3 regions of the Photorhabdus machadonis genome follow, and region 2 is predicted to be linked to each of the others. Evidence: riboswitches for the same ligand, from Rfam matches in the RefSeq annotation. Region 2 holds a riboswitch; each other region holds the start of a gene.

Region 1 (3,053 bases), 1.8 Mb from region 2:
TAACCAACGATGGGTTCCAAACGGTTATGAGAATCCATAAAAGCCATAGCATAGAGAGAATGCCAGTCATTGTCTTCGTCGTAACGGTATTTACCATAACCGAAACCCCAGGGCTGCTCATTATATTTGTCAATTTTTTCTTCATCGTAGGTAAATCTGTTATGCCAAGTAATTACCGGCAGATAAAGTTCATTGCTGGGAGTATCCCAAGTGAGAGCGACATTATTGTTGAATTTTCCCCATAAACTGTCTGAACTGTTGCTATAACTGGTCTGTGTATGGGATTCCGTGGTTGTTAATGATTGATTGGTGGTATTTGCCGTTGTTGCGAACACTGTTCCAGCTGAGACGAGAAAAGTTACTGGTAAGGCACAGGCTGCGGTTAAATCAAACTTCATTATTTATTGCTCCAATTTCCCGGCGACATAAATTGGGAAGATCCTTTGCGTCACGAAAAATATGACAAACATCTAAATTCAAGAATTCTACTCTTGCTATTTTAAATAAAACTTAAACGAGAAATTAATATTAAGATGTTATATGTATTAAATGAGTATATTTAATACTGATATCTAGACTGACGAATATTGGGAAATGTGCTGACTCTTTCTTTCACTCAAAGAGGGGGTGATTCTCGCTTGTAGACAGACCATAGATATAAAGACTCTAATAATAAGACAGACAAAATAAATTAAAATTATTTATATTATTTGGGATTTTGTTGAGTGGATAAACTGTAAGCTAATTAGGATAACCTTGGATTTTCAAATTTTTGCGGTTATGTTAAACAATAATTGTTGTTAAGAATTTTAAATATGTGCGTTAGCTCCATAGCTGATAAAAAATGGCTTGCCATCATATTAAGAATATGTGATAAATCGTTCGAGTAAACGAGGTACGGTTCTGTTAATAGCAGCAACTCGCTCTGGTTTTTATGTTGCGCCGAACGGCGAATTAGAATTAAGTGATCCAAAGGAAATTCTTAAAATGGCAAAAATCACTGGTACTGTAAAGTGGTTCAACGAATCTAAAGGTTTTGGTTTTATTACTCCAGCTGATGGCAGCAAAGATGTGTTTGTACATTTTAGCGCTATTCAGAGCGAAGGGTTTAAAACTTTGGCAGAAGGTCAAAAAGTTGAGTTTGAAATTCAGGACGGTCAGAAAGGTCCTTCTGCGGCAAACGTCACAGCAGCATAACTTCTTTTTGTCAATCATCTTGAATTGACGAAGTAAATTTGTTGTCTTAATTGGTTTTTTATTGGCAACAATGACATACCGATATCACCCTGTTGGTTATCTAATAGGGTGTTTTTGTTTTGACTCGGGGTGCTCTTCACTGAGCTGAGATGAACCCGTAATACCTGATCTGGATAATGCCAGCGTAGGGAAGTCAAGGTGTCTTTTTCCTGATACCTGCTTTACTTTTGCTGGTGGGAAGGCGTACCTATGGTAAGAATCAATTCACTGACAATTGCCGGGACTGATCCTAGCGGTGGTGCTGGTATTCAAGCTGATCTAAAAACTTTCTCTGCGCTTGGTGCTTATGGCGCAACAGTAATGACAGCTCTCGTTGCACAAAATACGCATGGCGTACAATCTGTTTATGACATAGATCCTGCTTTCGTTGCAGCACAGCTTGATTCTGTGCTGTCAGATATCAGAATCGATAGCGCCAAGATAGGCATGTTATCTAACGCGGCCAATGTTGCAGTAGTTGCAGATGCCATAAGCCGTTATTCAGTACCTTATGTTGTATTGGATACGGTGATGATTGCGAAAAGCGGTGCTCTGTTGCTGGCACCGGAAGCGGTTTCTGCGGTTGTTGAACGGCTATTACCGAAGGTTTCGTTGATGACGCCGAATTTACCGGAAGCGGCGACCATATTGAGATGCTCTGTAGCAGAAACCGAAGCAGACATGCAAAAACAAGGACGTGAATTATTATCACTGGGATGCGAAGCGGTTTTACTTAAAGGCGGACATCTTACCGACTGTGAAAGCCCTGATTGGCTATTTACGGGGAATGGAGAATGGCGTTTCACTGCTCCCAGAATCAAGACTCGTCATACTCATGGTACAGGATGTACTCTCTCTGCGGCATTAGCGGCTTTGCGTCCACGTTATCCGAATTGGCAGACAACGCTTCCTGTTGCCAAATCTTACCTCCAGGCGGCATTAGAACAGGCGGATTATCTGGACGTCGGAACCGGAATTGGGCCTGTACATCATTTTCATCGGTGGTGGTGAGGGGCGTGATTCGGTGATAATGAGTCATGAAGGGTAAGATGCCTGTGCTATGAGAGCAATATGGCTCAGAATGTCTAATGTCTTCACGATTTTATTCATCATCACCGATGACAAGCCTTGTTAAGCGATAGTCACTTGTTGATCCAGATAGACATCTTGAACCGCGTTAATCAGTTCAACCCCCTCTTTCATGGATTTTTTGAAAGCCTTACGACCGAGGATCAACCCCATACCACCTGCACGTTTATTAATGACGGCGGTACGAATTGAATCACTCAAATCATTATCACCGGATGCGCCGCCTGAGTTAATCAAGCCGGCACGACCCATGTAGCAATTAGCTATCTGATAACGAACCAGATCGATTGGGTGATCGGTGGTCAAATTGGAGTAAACGCGTTTATCTGTATGACCAAAACCAATCGCAGTATAGCCGCCATTATTTTCAGCCATTTTCTGTTTAACGATATCGGCACCGATAGTGGCGGCTAAATGGTTAGCCTGGCCGGTTAAATCTGCGCTGGCGTGATAATCCACTCCCTCTTTTTTGAAAGCGGAGTTACGCAGATAGGCCCATAATACCGTGACCATGCCTAATTCATGCGCTCGTTCAAAGGCTGCTGAAATTTCTTCAATTTGACGACGTGATTCAGCAGAGCCGAAGTAAATAGTTGCACCAACGGCTACCGCACCCATCTCAAATGCCTGTTCAACGCGGGTATATAAAGTTTGATCATATTGAGCAGGATAACTCAATGTTTCATTGTGGTTCAGTTTAACCAGAAACGGGATCTTATGAGCATAGC
Region 2 (3,053 bases):
ACCGCAATCCGGCTTCCTGGATTGCATTCAGATCGGCATTATCTACATCCTCTTGTCCCAGATGAACACCGTAAGCGCCATGTTTGATTGCCAGTCGCCAGTAATCGTTAATAAATAAACGGGTGTTATATTGATGGCCGAGCGTGATGGCTTGCTTAATCTCTCTCTCGACTTGATCTTCTGGCAGGTTTTTGATTCGTAACTGGATAGTGGTAATTCCTGCCTTTAACAGGCGGGAAATCCATTCCAGTGAATCCACGACCGGATACAGCCCCAATCTGTGTTCAGTCGGGGCAAATGGGGCATTAGGCAGATTACTCATGAGAGACTCCCTCCGCACTGTGATATAGCTCGCTACCGCGGGCGCGGAATTCTTCTGACATCTGTTCCATGCTGGCGGCATAATCGCGTACTTCCTGAGAGATCTTCATCGAGCAGAATTTAGGCCCGCACATAGAACAGAAATGCGCAATTTTGCCGGAGGCTTGTGGCAGCGTTTCATCGTGATAGGCACGTGCGGTGCCTGGATCAAGCGCCAGATTAAACTGATCTTCCCAACGGAATTCAAAACGTGCTTTAGACATCGCGTTATCGCGGATTTGCGCCCCGGGATGACCTTTGGCGAGATCGGCGGCATGAGCAGCAATTTTGTAGGTAATTAGCCCTTGCTTAACATCATCTTTGTTTGGCAAGCCGAGGTGCTCTTTTGGCGTTACATAACAGAGCATGGCGCAGCCAAACCAGCCGATCATGGCAGCACCAATACCGGAAGTGAAATGGTCATAACCGGGTGCAATATCTGTTGTTAGTGGGCCAAGGGTATAGAAAGGGGCTTCGTGACAATGTTCCAATTCCTCTGTCATATTACGGCGGATCATCTGCATAGGAATATGACCGGGGCCTTCGATCATCACCTGAACATCATATTCCCAGGCAATTTTAGTCAGTTCACCTAATGTGTGCAGTTCTGCAAACTGCGCTTCATCATTGGCATCTTGAATAGAGCCGGGTCGTAAACCGTCTCCCAGTGATAGAGAAACATCATAAGCAGCGCAGAGTTCACAAATTTCACGGAAATGTTGGTAGAGGAAGCTTTCTTGATGATGAGATAGACACCATTTCGCCATGATTGAACCCCCGCGGGAAACAATTCCGGTGAGGCGTTTGGCTGTCATCGGTATATAGCGCAGTAATACACCAGCATGAATGGTGAAGTAATCCACCCCTTGTTCAGCTTGTTCCAGCAAGGTATCACGGAACATTTCCCAGGTGAGGTTTTCCGCTACGCCATTAACTTTTTCCAGAGCCTGATAAATGGGGACTGTACCGATAGGAATCGGGCTATTACGCAAGATCCATTCGCGGGTTTCGTGGATATAACGGCCAGTGGAGAGATCCATTACCGTATCCGCTCCCCAACGGGTAGACCAGATTAACTTTTCTACTTCTTCCTCAATAGAAGAGGTGACTGAAGAGTTACCGATATTAGCATTAACCTTCACCAGAAAATTACGACCAATAATCATGGGTTCTGATTCAGGATGATTGATATTGGCAGGAATAATCGCCCGGCCAGCAGCGACCTCCTGACGGACAAATTCTGGTGTGATATTTTCTGGCAACTGAGCACCGAAGCCTTGCCCGGCATGTTGTTGGCGTAGTACATCGCCGTGGATACGTTCACGCCCCATATTTTCCCGTAGTGCGATAAACTCCATTTCCGGTGTGATGATGCCTTTACGGGCATAGTGCAATTGAGTCACGCGTTTGCCTTTACCGGCTTTTAATGGATGAGGGCGGTTATTAAAACGTAAATGATCGAGACCAGCATCCGCCAGACGTTGCTGAGTAAAATCAGAGCTGAGGGCAGTAACGGGTTCTGTATCTTGACGTTCGTCGATCCATTGCTGGCGCAGTTTAGTTAACCCAACATGCACATTCAGCATGGAATCAGGATCGCCATAAGCGCCGGAAGTATCGTAAACAGGGATAGCTTCGTTTTCCTCATATTGCGGTTCTTCGTTTGTTCCACCGATCAAAGTAGGTGATAACTGAATTTCCCGCATTGGGACTTGGATATCGTCACGTGAACCTTGGAGATAAATTCGTCGTGAATTAGGGAACGCGACGCCTTGAATAGAATTAATAAATTCCTGAGCGGCATCGCGTTGAGCTTTACGTGGGCGTGCTGGGCTGGGTTTTGGTGAAATATCGGTTGCAGGGATAACAATATTATTAGACATAGCAAATTCCTAACCGTGTTATTGGGAAAATTGCTTGTCTGGAGCTCGCAGGGAGTAATGATTGGTGGCTGGATAGACTCTTGGTAAGAAAACTGAGTTATCCGACAGCGCTTGATTACTCTTGTTCCCTTCGCGGGTCTTAACCCGATCAGGTTCCGCGGATCCCGAATTAACGGTCTCAGCCTGTGTATGCTGCGATAAAACAGCTTACGCTAGGCACTCCGACAAGAAAGTAAACAGTAGTATAGAAGGGATTATGAAAACTACAACTCTTACTGATTGAAAATATTTACAATGACCAGGTTAATTGTTGCCAGCCTTGTTGTTGTGCTTCGGCTTTTAAACGTGTATCGGCATTGATAGTAATTACCTCATCGGCAAATTGACACATTGGTAGATCATTAATTGAATCACTGTAAAAACGGATAATTTCAGGATAACTATTTTGTTGTTCCAGCCACTGTTTGATCCGTTTGACTTTACCTTCACGAAAAGTCGCAATACCGTCTATTTGGCCGGTATAACAGCCATTTTCCATCACCATATCAATGCCTAGTGCAGTGTGAATATTTAATTCGGTAGCAATCTTTTTCACAATAAAAGAGACAGTGGCTGAGATAATAATGACCGGAATTTGTTGCTGTTGATACTCTGCAACTAGCGCTTTGGCTTGTGGATAAAATCGAGGTCTGATTTTTTCTTTAACAAACTCAACCAAAGATCAACTTGTTCTTGTGAAACTTGATGCAGTGTTTGCAGGCTAAATGCCAGATAATGACTCATATCCAGTGAACCGGCGCTGTAATCAGC
Region 3 (3,053 bases), 1.1 Mb from region 2:
ATCCGGCTATCAGTGGCTGACAGCGTTTTGCCATGTACGAATCCATTGGTTACGGTGTTTTGCGACGTCTTCCGCATTGTACTGTAATGATTTCTCGGGTATTGAAAGCTGTGAATAAACTTCGGGTAGTTGAATATCAATAACCGGATACATCCAGTTAGTGGTTGGAATTTCCTGTTGGAAAGCCGGAGTTAACATAAACCGCATAAATTTCTGGGCAAGTTCCGGTTGCTTGCTGGAGGCCAGTTGGGCGGCAACTTCGATTTGCAGGTAATGGCCTTCACTAAACGTTGCCGCAGCATAATAGTCTTTCTTCTCAGACAAAATGTGATAGCCCGGTGAAGAGGTATAACTCAGGACCAGATCGCCTTCACCTTTTAAGAACAGACCATAAGCTTCACTCCAGCCTTTGGTGACTGTCAGTGTTTTCTTTGCCAGTTTTTGCCAGGCTTGTGGGGCATCATCACCATAAATTTTCTGCATCCACAACAGCAAACCTTGCCCCGGTGTGCTGGTACGGGGATCTTGATAGATCACTTTCCAGTTATTGTGACTGTTGATCAGTTCATCCATGCTCTTTGGTGGATTTGGCAACGTATTTTTGTTGTAAATGAAGGCAAAGTAGCCATAGTCATAAGGAATAAATACGCTGTTCTTCCATTGCACAGGCAGTTTCAGTTTGCTGGTATCCACTTGGCTTTCAGTGAACAGACCTGTTTGTTGAGCCGCGTGAATCAAGTTGTTATCCAGACCAAGGATAATATCGGCAGCCGTGCGCTTTCCTTCCATTCTGAGGCGGTTGAGCAGGGATACACCATCTTCCAGAGCAACCAATTTCAGCTCACAGTCACATTCAGCTTCAAACGCTTTTTTAATCGCGGGCCCTGGTCCCCAATCGGTGGCAAAAGAATCATAGGTGTAGACAGTTAAGACCGGCTTTGCCTGTACAACCTGACTCAATAACAAAGTAAAGGCTGACAGTACCGTCAGTATGGTTAATTTGGAAAATAACGTCTTAAACACTTTGCTCTCCTTAATTAAGAGGATTGGCAAAGGATCTGAGGGCGCGCTAAACGTAAAGATAATTTCTGTGAAACAATTAGCAGCTCAAATCCCTACGCCGGTATTAGCCGGATTCAGGTTCGGCGGGTTTACTCTCAGCAAGACTGTTTTAAACAGCCAGCACCCCGTTGAGATGACGCTATTGTAGAGATTTAGCTAGCTACTGCAAAGTCCAATGATAGAGGTTTACCACTTGAGGGTAGTGTGAAACAATCAGTCATCTTTCAAATTTAGTTTATTGAGGTAGTCTGGTGATCGATGATGATGGCTACCGCCCGAATGTAGGAATTGTAATTTGTAATCGACAAGGCCAGGTTTTGTGGGCCCGGCGTTATGGGCAACATTCTTGGCAATTCCCTCAGGGGGGGATTAATCCGGGGGAATCACCAGAGCAGGCTATGTACCGGGAACTGTATGAAGAAGTGGGTTTAGGCCGGAAAGATGTACGCGTTTTGGCCTCTACCCGTAATTGGTTACGTTACAAATTACCCAAGCGTTTGGTGCGTTGGGATACAAGACCTGTCTGTATTGGCCAAAAACAGCGGTGGTTTTTATTACAACTGCTTTGTAATGAAGAAGATATTAATGTGCAGCATAGCAATACCCCGGAGTTTGATGGTTGGCGCTGGGTCAGCTATTGGTATCCTGTCCGGCAGGTTGTCTCTTTTAAACGTGATGTTTACCGGCGCGTGATGAAAGAATTTGCTTCGGTTGTTATGCCAATGCAGGAAAACGTATCATTGTTACGTTCTTCATATTCTTATCGTCGCAAAAGAAGTTAGGTTAGTTCCATGCTTATGCGCTTACGGGAAATTGTTGAAAAAGTTGCGATGGCAACCAATTTGACCGAAGCGCTTGAGCTATTGGTGAATGAAACTTGTCTGGCGATGAGCACGGATGTGTGCTCTATCTACCTTGCTGATCATCAACGGCAGTGTTATTACCTGATGGCAACCCGAGGATTGAGGAAACCCCGGGGAAGAATTATCAGCCTGGCTTTTGGTGAGGGGGTGGTTGGACAAGTTGGTCAATTATCTGAACTGATTAATTTGGCGGATGTCCGCAGTCATCCTAGTTTCAAATATCTGCCTCAGGTTAAAGAAGATAACTTCCGCGCTTTTTTAGGGGTTCCGGTCATTTATCGTCGTCAGTTGCAAGGTGTTCTGGTCGTTCAGCAGCAGGAACAACGCTTGTTTAATGAAACCGAAGAGTCCTTTATGGTGACGCTTGCGACACAACTGGCCGTGATCCTTGCTCAGGCTCAGACTAAGGGTTTGTTTGGTCACTACCGGCAGACACGAATTAAAGCGTTGGCAATTTCCAGTGGCATCGTCATGGCTCAGGGTTGGCAGGATTGTTCCCAGCCCTCACTTGAACAAATTTTTGAAGCATCAACCCTGGATCATGCAGCGGAACGTTCTCGTCTGATTCAGGCACTTGAAGATACGATGGCGGAATGCCGGCGGCTCAGTAAGCGTTTTACGACTAGCTCTCAAAGAGAGAGCGCCGCGATTTTTGATCTCTATTCCTACCTTTTGAATGATCCTCAATTGAAACAAGATCTGTTTTCTTGTATTGGGCAGGGCTCTGTTGCGCAATGGGCGGTTAAACAAGTTATTGAGAAATACGTAGAGCAATTCGCCAGCTTACAAGACGCTTATATGCGGGAAAGGGCATCGGATCTGCGGGCACTTGGGCAACGATTACTGTTTCATCTGGATGATTCACCGACTGTCAGCCATCAGTGGCCTGAATGGTTTATTCTGGTTGCTGATGAACTGAGTGCTAACCTATTGGCAGAAATGCCGCCGGAAAGATTAGCTGGGGTTATTGTTCGTGATGGCGCAACGCATTCACACTCTGCCATATTGGTTCGTGCGATGGGTATTCCGGCTATTATGGGGGCTGATATCCAGCCGGAACTCCTGCACAATCGTATGCTGATTCTTGATGGTTTCCGAGGAGACGTTTTTATTGAACCTGAGCCGTTA

What was found. A riboswitch is a leader RNA that binds a small molecule or an ion and turns the genes downstream of it on or off. The one in region 2 is predicted to bind thiamine pyrophosphate.
Region 1: another riboswitch for thiamine pyrophosphate. It lies ahead of thiD (bifunctional hydroxymethylpyrimidine kinase/phosphomethylpyrimidine kinase); the one in region 2 lies ahead of thiC (phosphomethylpyrimidine synthase ThiC).
Region 3: another riboswitch for thiamine pyrophosphate. It lies ahead of thiB (thiamine ABC transporter substrate binding subunit); the one in region 2 lies ahead of thiC (phosphomethylpyrimidine synthase ThiC).

Annotation. Positions count from the first base shown of each region.
Region 1 covers NZ_CP199761.1:2,326,016-2,329,068, forward strand. Annotated here, with positions in the region: gene pagP (lipid IV(A) palmitoyltransferase PagP) at 1-398, opposite strand, end outside; gene cspE (transcription antiterminator/RNA stability regulator CspE) at 988-1,197, shown strand; TPP riboswitch at 1,313-1,405, shown strand; gene thiD (bifunctional hydroxymethylpyrimidine kinase/phosphomethylpyrimidine kinase) at 1,447-2,247, shown strand; gene fbaB (class I fructose-bisphosphate aldolase) at 2,368-3,053, opposite strand, start outside.
Region 2 covers NZ_CP199761.1:505,136-508,188, forward strand. Annotated here, with positions in the region: gene thiE (thiamine phosphate synthase) at 1-322, opposite strand, end outside; gene thiC (phosphomethylpyrimidine synthase ThiC) at 315-2,243, opposite strand; TPP riboswitch at 2,352-2,477, opposite strand; partial or broken gene ACUN2T_RS02485 (HAD family hydrolase) at 2,533-3,053, opposite strand, start outside.
Region 3 covers NZ_CP199761.1:4,751,872-4,754,924, reverse strand. Annotated here, with positions in the region: gene thiP (thiamine/thiamine pyrophosphate ABC transporter permease ThiP) at 1-34, opposite strand, end outside; gene thiB (thiamine ABC transporter substrate binding subunit) at 10-1,023, opposite strand; TPP riboswitch at 1,095-1,200, opposite strand; gene rppH (RNA pyrophosphohydrolase) at 1,314-1,844, shown strand; gene ptsP (phosphoenolpyruvate--protein phosphotransferase) at 1,854-3,053, shown strand, end outside.